DNA from 2 places in the Sodalis sp. RH24 genome. Region 2 is predicted to be linked to the other one. Evidence: predicted binding sites of a transcription regulator. Region 2 holds the regulator's gene; the other holds the start of a gene.

Region 1 (6,697 bases), 1.2 Mb from region 2:
TCCCCGATCTCTGCGGCAACTGGTGATCCTGGCCTTTACGCTGGTGCTGCTGCCCCTGCTGTTACTGGCTTACCAGGCCTGGCAAAGCCTGGATAATCTTAGCGAGCAGGCGGCGGATATCAACCGTACCACGCTGTCGGACGCCCGGCGCATCGAGTCCATGGGCAGCGTGGCGCTGGAGATGGAGCGCAGCTATCGCCAGTATTGCGTGCTCGACGATGAAACCCTGGTCACCCTTTACCAAAACCAGCGACGGCAATATACCCAAATCCTCAACGTCCGCGCCGGCATGCTGCCCGATCAACGCTATTATCAGCGGCTTACCCAACTGCTGGACCAGCTCGCCGCCATTCAATGCGAAAACAGCGGACCGAATGCGCAGGCGTCCGCCTTGCTGAGGGATTTTTCCCATGCCAACAATGATATGGTGCAGGCCACGCGCAATGATATTTTTACCCGCGGCCAGCAATTGCAGCGGGCCATCGCCGAGCGCGGCCGTTTTTTCGGCTGGCAGGCGCTGCTGCTGTTTATGTTTAGCCTGGTGCTGGTGATCCTCTTTACCCGCATGATTATCGGTCCGGTGAAAAGGGTCGAAAAAATGATTAACCGGCTTGGGCAGGGACGGCCCCTGGACGATTGGGTCTCTTTTACCGGCCCGCGTGAAATCCAGTCGCTGGCGCAGCGCATTTTATGGCTTAACGAACGATTGTCCTGGCTGGAATCCCAGCGCCATGAGTTTTTACGCCATATCTCCCATGAACTGAAAACGCCCCTGGCCAGCCTGCGCGAGGGCACGGCGCTGCTGGCGGACGAGGTGGCCGGTCCGCTGACGCCGGATCAGCAGGACGTGGTGGCCATCCTGGACAGCAGCAGCCGTCACTTGCAACTACTGATCGAACAGCTGCTCGACTACAATCGCAAACTGGCCGACAGTCCGGCGGACTATGAAGATATCGCTCTCGGCGCCATGATCGAGCGGGTTATTACCGCCCATAGCCTGCCGGCCCGCGCCAAGGACATCCATACCCTGGTGGCGCTGGAGTGCGAACGCGTCAGGGCGCAGCCGGTGCTGTTAATGCGCGTGCTGGACAATCTCTACTCCAATGCGGTGCACTATGGCCCGGAATCCGGTAACATTTGGATCCGCAGCCGCACTTCGTCCGGTCGCCTTATCCTGGACATCGCCAACAGCGGAGAGCCGATCATGCCGGCGGAGCAAACCATGATTTTCGAGCCGTTTTACCAGGGCCGCGTTCAACGCAAGGGCGCGGTTAAAGGCAGCGGCCTGGGATTAAGCATCGCGCGTGATTGTATCCGCAGGATGAACGGCGAGCTTAACCTGGTGACGGTGGAGTATGCCGGGGTCTGCTTTCGGATAGAATTACCCTTAACCGCCGAGAATGAATAATAATGATGTTACGTACCGCACCGGCGATGGGCAGATTGACGCTAAGCTTTAATCGCCTGATTCGCTTTTCCTTGCCGCCGGCATCAATACGCGGGCTGTTCAGGCCGGTATGCCTGCTGCCCGTGCTGCTGGCGGGATGCCATGGTTATCCCGCTCACCGCGATGTGGCCGGCTCTTCCACGGCCCAGGTGCAGCAGGTCTCGCCGCCGAACCGTTTCGCCGCCGAATGCAACGAACTCTGGCAAACCGACGCAGAATCCACCCTGGCCGACCCCGGCTACTGGCTGCGCGCCATGCAGTGCGCCGAACGCATAACGCCCACCCAGGCGCGCGCCGAAGCCGGGCATCAGTCGGGCGAGACCTGGCATGACGCCTTCAGGCAGAGTATTTTGCTCAATTCAGCCGGCATCAGCGTGATTGAACGGCGCGAGTCTTATCAGCACCTGTTGGAATTCCGTTCCCAATTTCCCGCGACGATCTATCCGCTGTTTAAAATGTGGCGCCAACAACAGGCGCTGCGCCTGATGCTGGCGGAGGAGCGCAGCCGCAGCCAGCGGCAGCAGGAAACCAGCGCCAGCCAGATAGACATGCTGCGCATCCAGCAGATGGAGCTGCAGCGTAAGCTGGACGTGACCACCCGCAAACTGCAGAACCTGACGGAAATCGAGCAGCGGTTATCCTCCCGCAAGCAGCTGTCGCCGGATATGCCCGACAACGACGATAACGACGCGCCGGACGCCGCCGCGGGCCGTGGCGCCGCCGGACCACAACAGGGAACCGGTAAATAATGAGCCAACATCAAACCGCCCATTTATTATTGGTCGACGATGATACCAGCCTGCTGAAACTGCTGGGCATGCGCCTGACCAGCGAAGGATTTACCGTCACCACCGCCGAAAGCGGCCAGGACGCCCTGCGCGTGCTGGCGCGGGAAAAAATCGATCTGGTGATAAGCGATCTGCGCATGGACGAAATGGACGGGCTGGCGCTGTTCGGCGAGATCCAGCGCCATCAGCCCGGCATGCCGGTGATCATCCTGACCGCCCATGGTTCCATACCCGATGCGGTAGCCGCCACGCAAAAAGGCGTGTTCAGTTTCCTGACCAAACCCGTCGACAGGGATGCCTTATACCAGGCTATCGATCATGCCCTGCAACTGTCGATGCCGGCGGGCGACGACAGCTGGCGCGAGTCAATCGTCACCCGCAGCCCCCTCATGCTGCGGCTGCTGGAGCAGGCTAAAATGGTGGCGCAGTCGGATGTCAGCGTGCTGATTAACGGCCAGAGCGGCACCGGCAAGGAGATCCTGGCGCAGGCGATCCATGCCGCCAGCCCCCGCGCCAAACATCCTTTTATCGCCATTAACTGCGGCGCGTTGCCGGAGCAGTTGCTGGAGTCGGAGCTGTTCGGGCATGCCAAAGGGGCGTTTACCGGCGCGGTGAGCAGCCGGGAGGGTTTGTTCCAGGCGGCCGCGGGCGGGACGCTGTTCCTGGACGAGATTGGCGATATGCCGCTATCCTTGCAGGTCAAGCTGTTGCGCGTCCTGCAGGAGCGCAAAGTGCGCCCGCTGGGCAGCAATTGGGATGTGGATATCGACGTCAGGATCATTTCCGCCACCCACCGCGATCTGCCCAAGGTGATGGCCGCAGGCGGGTTTCGCGAAGATTTGTATTACCGCCTGAATGTGGTCAGCCTGAAATTGCCGGCGCTGCATGAGCGTGCCGAGGATATCCCGGTGCTGGCCAATCATTTGCTGCGGGCGGCGGCGCTGCGCCATAAGCCGTTTGTACGCAGCTTTTCCACCGATGCCATGAAACGTCTGATGGCGGCCAGTTGGCCTGGCAATGTACGTCAGCTGGTTAACGTGATAGAACAGTGTGTGGCCCTGACGTCGGCCCCGGTCATCAGCGAAGCGCTGGTGGAGCAGGCGCTGGAGGGGGAAAATACCGTCTTGCCGACGTTTGTTGAGGCCAGATTGCAATTTGAATTACATTATCTGCGTAAATTATTGCAGATCACCAAAGGTAACGTTACCCAGGCGGCGCGTATGGCCGGACGTAACCGCACTGAATTTTATAAGCTTTTGTCTCGTCACGAGCTGGACGCTAACGACTTTAAAGCCTAAGTTGGCTCTCTTTTTACCCATGCTGCGCGGCCGGCGTCGCCGGGCTGCCTGAAAAAGGTTTTACGATGAAAAAAATCGATGCAATTATCAAACCGTTCAAACTGGACGATGTGCGCGAGGCGTTGGCGGAAGTCGGCATCACCGGCATGACCGTCACCGAGGTGAAAGGCTTCGGGCGCCAGAAAGGCCATACCGAGCTTTATCGCGGCGCGGAATATATGGTGGATTTTTTGCCCAAGGTAAAAATCGAGCTGGTGGTGGCCGATGATATCGTCGACAGCTGCGTCGATACCATCATGCATACCGCCCAGACCGGTAAAATCGGCGACGGTAAAATCTTTGTTTTCGACGTTGCGCGCGTTGTGCGTATCCGCACCGGCGAGCAGGACGAAGAAGCGATCTGACGCCCGCCGTTATTCCCGCGCCCGCGGCATATACCGCTGGGCGGGGAGTCCCGTGGTCATGAAAAAATTCCCCGCCGGCATGAAAAAAAATCCCAATCCCCTTGCGACCCGCGCGTGCCCGCCCTTATGGGCGCGCGGCGACGGAATCGTTTGCTTAAAAACCGGCGCGGGCCCTATCGGAGCAGGGGCAAAAAAGTTTACACTATCGCCATAGCGTCAACGGATTCTTACAATCTTTTTTTTCACCCCACAGCGATGCCAGCTGAGCCAGGAGAAGCGGATGTTAAAGCGTGATATGAACATTGCAGATTATGATGCCGAATTATGGCAGGCAATGGAGCAGGAAGTGGTGCGCCAGGAAGAGCACATTGAACTGATTGCCTCGGAAAACTACACCAGTCCGCGCGTCATGCAGGCTCAAGGCTCCCAGTTGACCAATAAATATGCCGAAGGTTATCCGGGCAAGCGTTATTACGGCGGCTGCGAATTTGTCGATATCGTCGAGCAGCTGGCCATCGATCGCGCCAAGGAGCTGTTCGGCGCCGATTATGCCAACGTGCAGCCGCATTCCGGGTCGCAGGCCAACTTTGCCGTCTATACCGCGCTGTTGCAGCCCGGCGATACGGTGCTGGGCATGAACCTGGCCCACGGCGGTCACCTGACCCATGGTTCGCCGGTTAACTTTTCCGGCAAACTGTATAACATCATTCCTTACGGCATTGATGAGAGCGGCCATATCGATTACGCGGAGCTGGCGCAATTGGCCGAAACGCATAAGCCGAAGATGATTATCGGCGGTTTTTCCGCCTATTCCGGTATTGTCGATTGGGCTAAGATGCGTGAAATCGCCGATAAAGTGGGCGCTTACCTGTTTGTCGACATGGCCCATGTGGCCGGCCTGGTCGCCGCCGATGTCTATCCGAACCCGGTGCCTCACGCGCATGTGGTGACCACCACGACCCATAAAACCCTGGCCGGTCCACGCGGCGGCCTGATCCTGGCCAAGGGCGGCAGCGAAGAACTGTATAAGAAGCTCAATTCCGCCGTTTTCCCGGGCGGGCAGGGCGGGCCGTTGATGCATGTGATCGCCGGCAAGGCGGTGGCGCTGAAAGAAGCGATGGAGCCGGCGTTCCGTATTTACCAGCAGCAGGTGGCCAGGAACGCCAAGGCCATGGTGGCGGTGTTCCTGGAACGCGGCTACAACATTGTTTCCGGCGGTACCGATAACCATCTGTTCCTGCTGGACCTGGTGGACAAAAACCTGACCGGTAAAGAAGCCGATGCCGCGCTCGGAAGGGCGAATATCACCGTGAACAAGAACGCCGTGCCAAACGATCCTAAAAGTCCGTTTGTCACCTCCGGTATCCGTATCGGCACGCCGGCGGTCACCCGGCGCGGTTTCGGCGAGCAGGAGGTGCGCGAGCTGGCCGGCTGGATTTGCGATATTCTGGACAGCATCCATGACGAAGCGGTTATCGAGCGCACTAAAAAGAAAGTGCTGGATATCTGCGCGCGCTATCCGGTTTATGCCTGATAGCCCCCCAGGCCCGCGCTCACGTTGATACGTCTGGTTTGAATATCGTGTTGGCGGGCCTATCGTGCCATGGGGCGCCCGGGCGGGCGTGAAAACCACGCCCGATTCGGCCCCCCATCGGCACGCATTCCCTTTAACGCGTCTGCTTTGCGTTCGGTGTGAATCTGTCTCAGCAGTTGCCGGCCGTGCCCGGGGTTTCCAAAAGCTGGCGGATGCGCTCTTGCTGGCTTTGCGCCAGCGGCAGGCGCACCAGCATCAACGGCGGGGAAAACAGCGGCAGCGGCATGGCGAACGAGGTCACCACCAGAACGGTGTTTTTCGGCGCGCCTTGCGCCTGGAATTCCGCCAGCGCCTGGAATTTAATATTCAGGGGCAGCAGGGTTAACTCGCGAATCTGCAGCTCCAGCAACTTCTCCTGCTCGCCGCCGCTTTTGGTCAGGATCACCACCTGTTTTTCCTGCAAATCATTGTCCTGCATCAGCCAGGCGCCAAAAATGACCGCAATCAATCCCATCTCTTCGCGTGAAAAACGAATGCGATAGGCGGCCTCAAACGGCATAACCGCCGTCTTGGCGGTGCGCAGCAGCCGCGGGTATTTCTCCTCCACCTCCATTTGCAGGCTGTTGTCGATGCCCACGTGAAAATGACAGCGTTCCAGGGCCGCGCTGAGATGTGAAAACAGCTGGCCAGCCAGCATTTCCGGCTCATTGAAACTCATGCCGGCCAGTTGCTCGAAGCGTTTGACCAGTTCCTCCACCTCGTGCAGTAACTGCCGGTCCTCGCCGGAAGGCGAACGGGCGCGGTGCGGGGTTTTCAGCATCCGCGACAGGAGCGTCAGGCACAATAGTTCGGCGGGAGGGACCGGCCAATGGCGGAACATGTCCGTCACGGCGGCATACTCGGCTTTTTGCCGCAGCCACTGCTGCTGATGCTGGTTGAATTCAGGATGATCGGCCAACGGGCACTGACAAAGGATATAGCGCAGATAAATCGCGAGAAAAGCCCGGTCATACGGGGCGGCGGGGCGATCGATAAGCACCGTGAACCGCTCAACCAGTTCGTCTATTTGTAGCGCGCTTGCCTGAAAAGCGGCGGGAGCCTGGGACCAGAGCTGTTCCTGCAACGGCAGGAAATAGCGGGTTACTTTGTCCGCGCACAGGCGTAAGGCCCGGCGCATGCCTTCTATCAGGCATAGGCGCTGGTTCAGGATTGTGCCTTCGATCCGG
Region 2 (6,697 bases):
GTCAATTTAATACGTTTCGCCCGCCGATCGTTCGCACAGGTATGGCGAGTGATCAGCTTTTTCTCTTCAAGCTGATCAAGCGTTCGAACCAATGAGGGCTGCTCAATGCCGATAGCCTTTGCCAACTGAATTTGCGACTGCTCCGGCGGAAGCTGGCAGATATTATGCAACGTGATCCAATGCGTTTGTGTCAGTTCTAGCGGTTTTAAGCGATGGTCAATCAAAGCGCGCCAAACACGAACAAGTCGCGCCAAATCAGATCCTAATGGCGATTCCAATTCTCTCTCCTTATAATTAAGCTGATTAAGCTTGTTCCCTGGATTCCCATCCATTCTAATGGGTGGAATGGCAAATTACAAATATATATATATATGAATAAGGTTGAAGTTAAGTTGAGCTAGATGTAATACCCATGTTGTTCCTTTGAAATATGGGACAGCACCGCTGAGCGCATTACTCCTTGCCGGTCGTCAGCCTTGACGAGGGTTGCGGCCCTTCATTGCGTAAAACTTTCCGCTTAGTATAGGGTAAGCGTTGGAAACCTCATATAATCCGTCCCTGGCACTGGTTGCCCAGGCATTCTCACATCAACGCCTATAGTATGCCAAGCGGATTATTCATGACTGTATCACTATTATTGTCATTCATCGTGATTTATTGTTAATTTAAGTTAAATGAAGACATAACAAATATCATTATGTCATGTATTCGGTCTAATAATGTAATAACAATATATAAATAACAAGTTATTAGCGTGCATATTAATAATTAACTATGAGTGCCGGGGTTGTGATAATCGCCATCCCGACGTTCAAGATACTCAGTGGAATAAGGTTGCACGCCTGCGGGGTGTTAAAAAAGCGAGGGCTGTTCCGGACCTGCGGGTTCTGCGGGCGTGCTCTTGCCGGCCCGCAGCTGGCGCAGGTAGCGTTGATGACATAGCCGCAGCACTTCGCGCTTTTGGCCGTCGTTCATCGTGATCCAGTCGAAACGTTCCTGGCGGGAGCGCAGGCAGCCACGGCAAAAGCCACGGTCATCGGATTGGCAGACGCCGCGGCAAGGACTGGTTATGATGAAAAACTCAAGCTGTTCCGGCACGTGCCCTCCTGTTTAACTTTTATTGAAGACGTTATTTCACCGGCTGGCAAGCTTATGACGGCAAAAATCGCTTGCCCGGGGGAAATCGCGCGGTTCTCCGGCCGCCAGGGCAAGCAAGGCAGGAGTATTTCTCCTCCACCGCGCCGAAGGTCTGGGATATACTGTTAAACCACGATCTCACCAAAGGCGATGGATAAACCGTCGTCATTGTCTATAGAGGATATCATGCGCCTGCTTCATACCATGCTCCGCGTTACCGATTTACAGCAATCAATTGATTTTTATACAAAAATACTGGGAATGCGCCTACTGCGCACCAGCGAAAATACGGAGTACAAATACACCCTGGCCTTTGTCGGCTACACCGAGGAGACGGAAGGCGCGGTGATTGAATTGACCTATAACTGGGGCGTCGATAGCTACGAGCTGGGCACCGCCTATGGCCATATCGCGCTCGGGGTTGACGATGTGGCCGCTACCTGCGACCGCATTCGCCAGGCCGGCGGCAAGGTGACCCGCGAAGCGGGACCGGTCAAGGGCGGCACGACGGTTATCGCTTTTATCGAAGATCCCGATGGTTATAAAATCGAGCTGATTGAACAAAAACATGCCGGCAAGGGCCTGGGCAAATAAAGTACCAGCCCGGCCCCGCCAAATCCGCTATCCTGGGGAGAAGGGAGCGGATTCGCCATGCATCCGGCGCTAAAATTTGCCATAATGCGGGCTGTTTTCCTTAAAAATTAAGAACAGGCATGGCTGAACTTGATGATGTAAATACCCTTCGCGGCCGTTTTCGCGGCTTTTATCCAGTGGTAATCGATATTGAATCCGCGGGCTTTAACGCCGCAACCGACGCCTTGCTCGAAATCGCCGCCGTCACCCTCAACATGGACGATGAAGGCTGGCTGGTCACCGACCAATGCCTGCATTTCCATGTCGAGCCTTTTCCCGGCGCGCAACTGCAGCCGGAAGCCCTGGCCTTTAACGGTATCGACCCGACCAACCCGCTGCGCGGCGCGGTGAGCGAGTACGAGGCGCTGCATGAAATTTTCAAAATGGTGCGCAAAGGCATTAAGGATCGGGGCTGCAACCGCGCGATTATCGTCGCGCACAATGCCGGGTTCGACCACGGATTTCTTATGGCGGCGGCCGGACGGGCGGCATTAAAGCGTAATCCTTTCCATCCGTTTGCCACCTTCGACACCGCTGCTCTCAGCGGGCTGGTGCTGGGCCAGACGGTGTTGGCCAAAGCCTGCGCGGCCGGAGGCATCGAATTTGACGCCGGCCAGGCGCATTCCGCGCTCTATGACACCGAACGCACCGCTGAATTATTTTGTGAGCTGGTTAATCGCTGGAAACGTCTCGGCGGCTGGCCTGTTCCCCCCGTCGGCGAGCCTGCCGCCGGCGAGCACGCCTAGCCGATGCTTGCGTCCGGCGGTTAAAAACCCCCGCCGCAAGGGGCGGGGGTTATCCGCAGGCGTCCCGGAGAACTCAGGAAGGGGTCTGGTTTTCCTGGGAGTTGTATTTTACCGCGGTCTCTTTGATCAACGGTTGCAACTCGCCGTGCTGATACATTTCGATAATGATATCGCAGCCGCCGACCAGTTCGCCGTCCACCCACAGCTGTGGGAAGGTCGGCCAGTTGGCGAATTTCGGCAACTCGGCGCGAATATCGGGATTTTGCAGGACATCCACATACGCGAAACGCTCACCACAGGCGGAAAGCGCCTGTACTGCCTGTGCGGAAAAACCGCAGCCGGGCAATTTTGGCGAGCCTTTCATATAAAGAAGAATCGGGTTCTCAGCTATCTGCTGCTGAATTTTTTCAATCGTCGTCATTGTCTCGCTTCCTCAAGCCAGCATCTGGCCTTATCTGCACTGTGCGGGATTACACGCAGTCTCTTCATTTTAGCCACTACCGGCTAAACAAATAAACGTTTTTTTGCCGGCCCGCGCGGTAAAGGCGCGTCAATTCACTCCCGGCCCGCCCACGTAGGACAGGCAATACTATCACTGTAGCGGCTTTTACCCCCTGCCGCCGAACAAAACGGGCTGAAACATTCGGTGCACACCCTCAAAATATGTTGAATAAAGCGCCGCTGAACGCTGTTAAATGCAGCAAAATCGAACTTATTCACGTTTATACACAATAAGTAGTGAATTGATGATGCAATGACGAGGTAAATAGCTTAAATTCCTGTGAGGTGTTGATAACCCCCTATTTTGGGCCACATAAGGATAGCGTTTATCATGCGTTTATGCTTTACGCTTTTTGTGTTGCTTTTTACCCAGTTGTTTTTGAACCTGGCACATGCCGCGCCGAGCGCCGGCGTCAATGCCGATCAGCGCAAATTCCAGGCAGCGGCGGCAAAAACCGGTGACCGGCGCAAACGCAAACCGGTAAAAATAGCCAAGAAAAGCAAACCTGTCGCCAGCGCGCCCGCCGTCAGTGAAAAAGCCAGCATTAAAAAATCGCCGGAACCGGCGCATGAAAAAGCCGGCGTGAAACGGCCTTTGGAACCCGCGGTGGTGAAAACCGGCGCGAAGAAAAGCAAAACCTCCCCTCTTGCCAAGGCATCAAAAACCACGGCGACGAAAAAAATAGCCTCCTTCACTCCGCCGAAAAAAGGCTATAAAAAAGGTTACGGCCGGCACCGGATGATAAAAGATCAGGCGGCGGTAGAACTGGTGGCCAACGATCAGCCGATAAAGATGAGCGAGAGCCATAAGAAACGCTACCAGACCGCCAAGCTTACCGCCATGAATAAACTCCTCTCCCAAATGGGCAAGCCTTACCGTTGGGGCGGCATGTCGCCTAATACCGGCTTTGACTGCAGCGGCCTGATTTATTATGCCTACAAGGATGTGGTACGCATCCATATGCCGCGCACCGCCAACGAAATGTACCACCTGCGCGACGCAGCGCCGGTTAAGAAAGACGAGTTGGAAAGCGGCGACCTGGTCTTTTTCCATATTTCCAATCGCGGCGCGGCGGATCACGTCGGCGTCTATCTTGGCAATGGTCGCTTTATCCAGTCGCCCCGCACCGGCAGCGATATCCGTATCAGCTATCTGAGTGAGGATTATTGGCAGGATCATTACGTGGGCGCCCGCCGGGTGGTCACGCCGAAAAATATCCGCTGAAGGCGCGCCGGAAAAAAAAGAGGAGCCAAGGCTCCTCTTTTTTATATCTGAACCGAGAGGGTGTCAGTTCATGACGGCGGTAAAGCTGAAGACAATAATCACCAGCAGCGAGAACACCGTGGTCAGTAACGACATTTTTAAATCGCTGTCCATTCTATCTCCTTAACGTAAACCAGGGCGCCGGCCTTATCCACCGGCCCGCAGAGCAGTTATCGTCAGTTTGCCATAACAGCGATGAAAAAGCTTGCTCCCAACCTGTAGCCGCCACATTTAACACTTTCACTTTGGCGCGGGATGAACGAAAATTAACGGTTAATTCCACAGCGTCGGAAAGTGCTTGCGCCTTCGACAGACATTATTCCAGCCAGGGCGTACGGGAGTATCAAAGGCATGGCAACCATTAAAGATGTGGCAAAACGCGCTAATGTATCGACAACCACCGTTTCGCATGTGATCAATAAAACCCGTTTTGTTGCGCAAGACACTCAAATTGCCGTGCTGGACGCCATTAAACAACTGCATTATTCACCCAGCGCCGTGGCGCGCAGCCTGAAGGTCAATCGCACCAAGTCCATCGGCCTGCTCGCCAGCACCAGCGAGGCGCCCTATTTCGCCGAAATTATCGAGGCGATTGAGCACCATTGCTTTGCTCGCGGTTATACCCTGATATTGTGCAATTCGCACAATGATCTCGAAAAACAGCGCGCCTATCTGGCGATGCTGGCGCAAAAGCGCGTCGACGGCCTGCTGGTGATGTGCGCCGAGTATCCCGAAACGCTGCTGGATATGCTTGAGGAATATCAGCATATCCCCATGGTGGTCATGGATTGGGGTGAGGCCCGCCGTGATTTTACCGACACCATTATCGATAACGCCTTTGCCGGCGGTTATATGGCGACGCAATATTTGCTTAAACGCGGCCATCGCGCCATCGGCGCCATTCCCGGACAGCTGGCGCGCAACACCGGCGGCGGCCGCCACCGCGGCTATCTGCATGCCATGGCGGAGGCCGGCATCCCGTTAAACGACCGCTGGATTGTGCAAGGCAATTTCGAGCCTGAATCCGGCTACCTGGCGATGAAACAAATCCTGGCGCAAACGCCGCGTCCCACCGCGGTCTTCTGCGGCGGCGACATTATGGCCATGGGCGCACTGTGCGCCATTAATGAAATGGGCCTGAGCGTACCCGAGGATATTTCTATCATCGGCTACGACAACGTGCGCAATTCGTGCTTTTTCAGCCCGGCGCTGACCACCATCCATCAGCCTAAAGAGGATTTGGGCGAGGCGGCGCTTACCATGCTGCTCGATAGGATTACCAGCAAACGCGAGAACGCCAAAACCATCGAAGTCCATCCGTCGCTGATTGAACGCCGTTCGGTCGCAGACGGTCCCTTCCCCGCTTAAGGCCACGCGCCAGGCCCGGGCAACGGGCTGGCGCCTCCAGGGTCTGTTGCTATGTAAAGCGCCGTCCGCCTCGGACACAAGATTTTTCATATAATGATCTCTGTGCAAAGAGTTATTGTTTCAGCGAGAAATCATTAAGTTATAATGGGAAATACATTAGCGCGTTAGCTATTGTCTAAATTAAAATGCAGGCTTATACTCAATATCGTTAACAATTATAACGAGTTGTCTAATAAATTTGTATAAAAGTATGTCGTGTTTTCCAACATGACATCACCCTTTTATAAAGCGCCCGGCTAAGTCGCAGTCTAAGGTTTACTTTATATTCCTCTGTTGATGGTGATACTTCAGACACCACGGATAACCGTGGATTCTTATAAAGCCCGCAGGCATGGTGAGTGCTTTTCCTGACGGGGCACTGCAGAAGAAAGGTGATGGAGAAGCTATGAGTTCCTCGTGCGTTGAAGACCTGAGCTTTCATGATAATGATTGGTACCGTATCGTCCATGAATTGCTCTCTGAAGCCGGTATTGAACTCAATGGTTCAAGACCATTTGATATCCGAATCAAGAATCCGGGATTTTTTAAGCGCGTATTGCAGGATGGATCTTTGGGATTGGGCGAGAGTTACATGGATGGCTGGTGGGAGTGTGAGCGGCTGGACATTTTTTTCCAGCGTGTTCTCAGGGCGGGTCTGGAGAATAAACTTCCGCATCATTTAAAAGATACCTTACGCATTGCCGCCGCCCGGCTGATGAACCTCCAGTCGCGAAAGCGGGCCTGGATCGTGGGCAAAGAACATTACGATTTGGGTAACGATCTGTTTGAAAAGATGCTCGATCCCTATATGCAATATTCCTGCGGCTACTGGAAACAGGCGACCACCCTCGAGGAAGCCCAGCAGGATAAGCTGAAGATGATTTGCGAAAAACTGCAGCTGCGACCCGGCCTGACGCTGCTGGACGTGGGCTGCGGCTGGGGCGGGCTTGCCGCCTACGCGGCCAGGAATTATGGCGTATCGGTACAGGGCGTCACTATCTCTGCCGAG

Evidence for each region. The regulator PurR, encoded in region 2, represses purine synthesis genes. The targets are predictions, from matches to a motif close to CANGCAAACGTTTGCNTG.
Region 1: a site for PurR is predicted at 4,077-4,094, ahead of glyA (serine hydroxymethyltransferase). Genes of this name have one in related genera too.

What each region holds. Positions count from the first base shown of each region.
Region 1 is NZ_CP178729.1:5,000,321-5,007,017, forward strand. It holds gene ACL2XG_RS22735 (sensor histidine kinase) at 1-1,408, shown strand, start outside; gene ACL2XG_RS22740 (two-component system QseEF-associated lipoprotein QseG) at 1,411-2,196, shown strand; gene glrR (two-component system response regulator GlrR) at 2,196-3,533, shown strand; gene glnB (nitrogen regulatory protein P-II) at 3,599-3,937, shown strand; gene glyA (serine hydroxymethyltransferase) at 4,218-5,471, shown strand; gene csiE (stationary phase inducible protein CsiE) at 5,641-6,697, opposite strand, start outside.
Region 2 is NZ_CP178729.1:742,961-749,657, reverse strand. It holds gene slyA (transcriptional regulator SlyA) at 1-278, opposite strand, end outside; gene ACL2XG_RS03365 (DUF1289 domain-containing protein) at 853-1,098, opposite strand; gene gloA (lactoylglutathione lyase) at 1,324-1,731, shown strand; gene rnt (ribonuclease T) at 1,851-2,516, shown strand; gene ACL2XG_RS03350 (Grx4 family monothiol glutaredoxin) at 2,590-2,937, opposite strand; gene ACL2XG_RS03345 (NlpC/P60 family protein) at 3,349-4,242, shown strand; gene ACL2XG_RS03340 (YnhF family membrane protein) at 4,306-4,395, opposite strand; gene purR (HTH-type transcriptional repressor PurR) at 4,633-5,649, shown strand; gene cfa (cyclopropane fatty acyl phospholipid synthase) at 6,095-6,697, shown strand, end outside.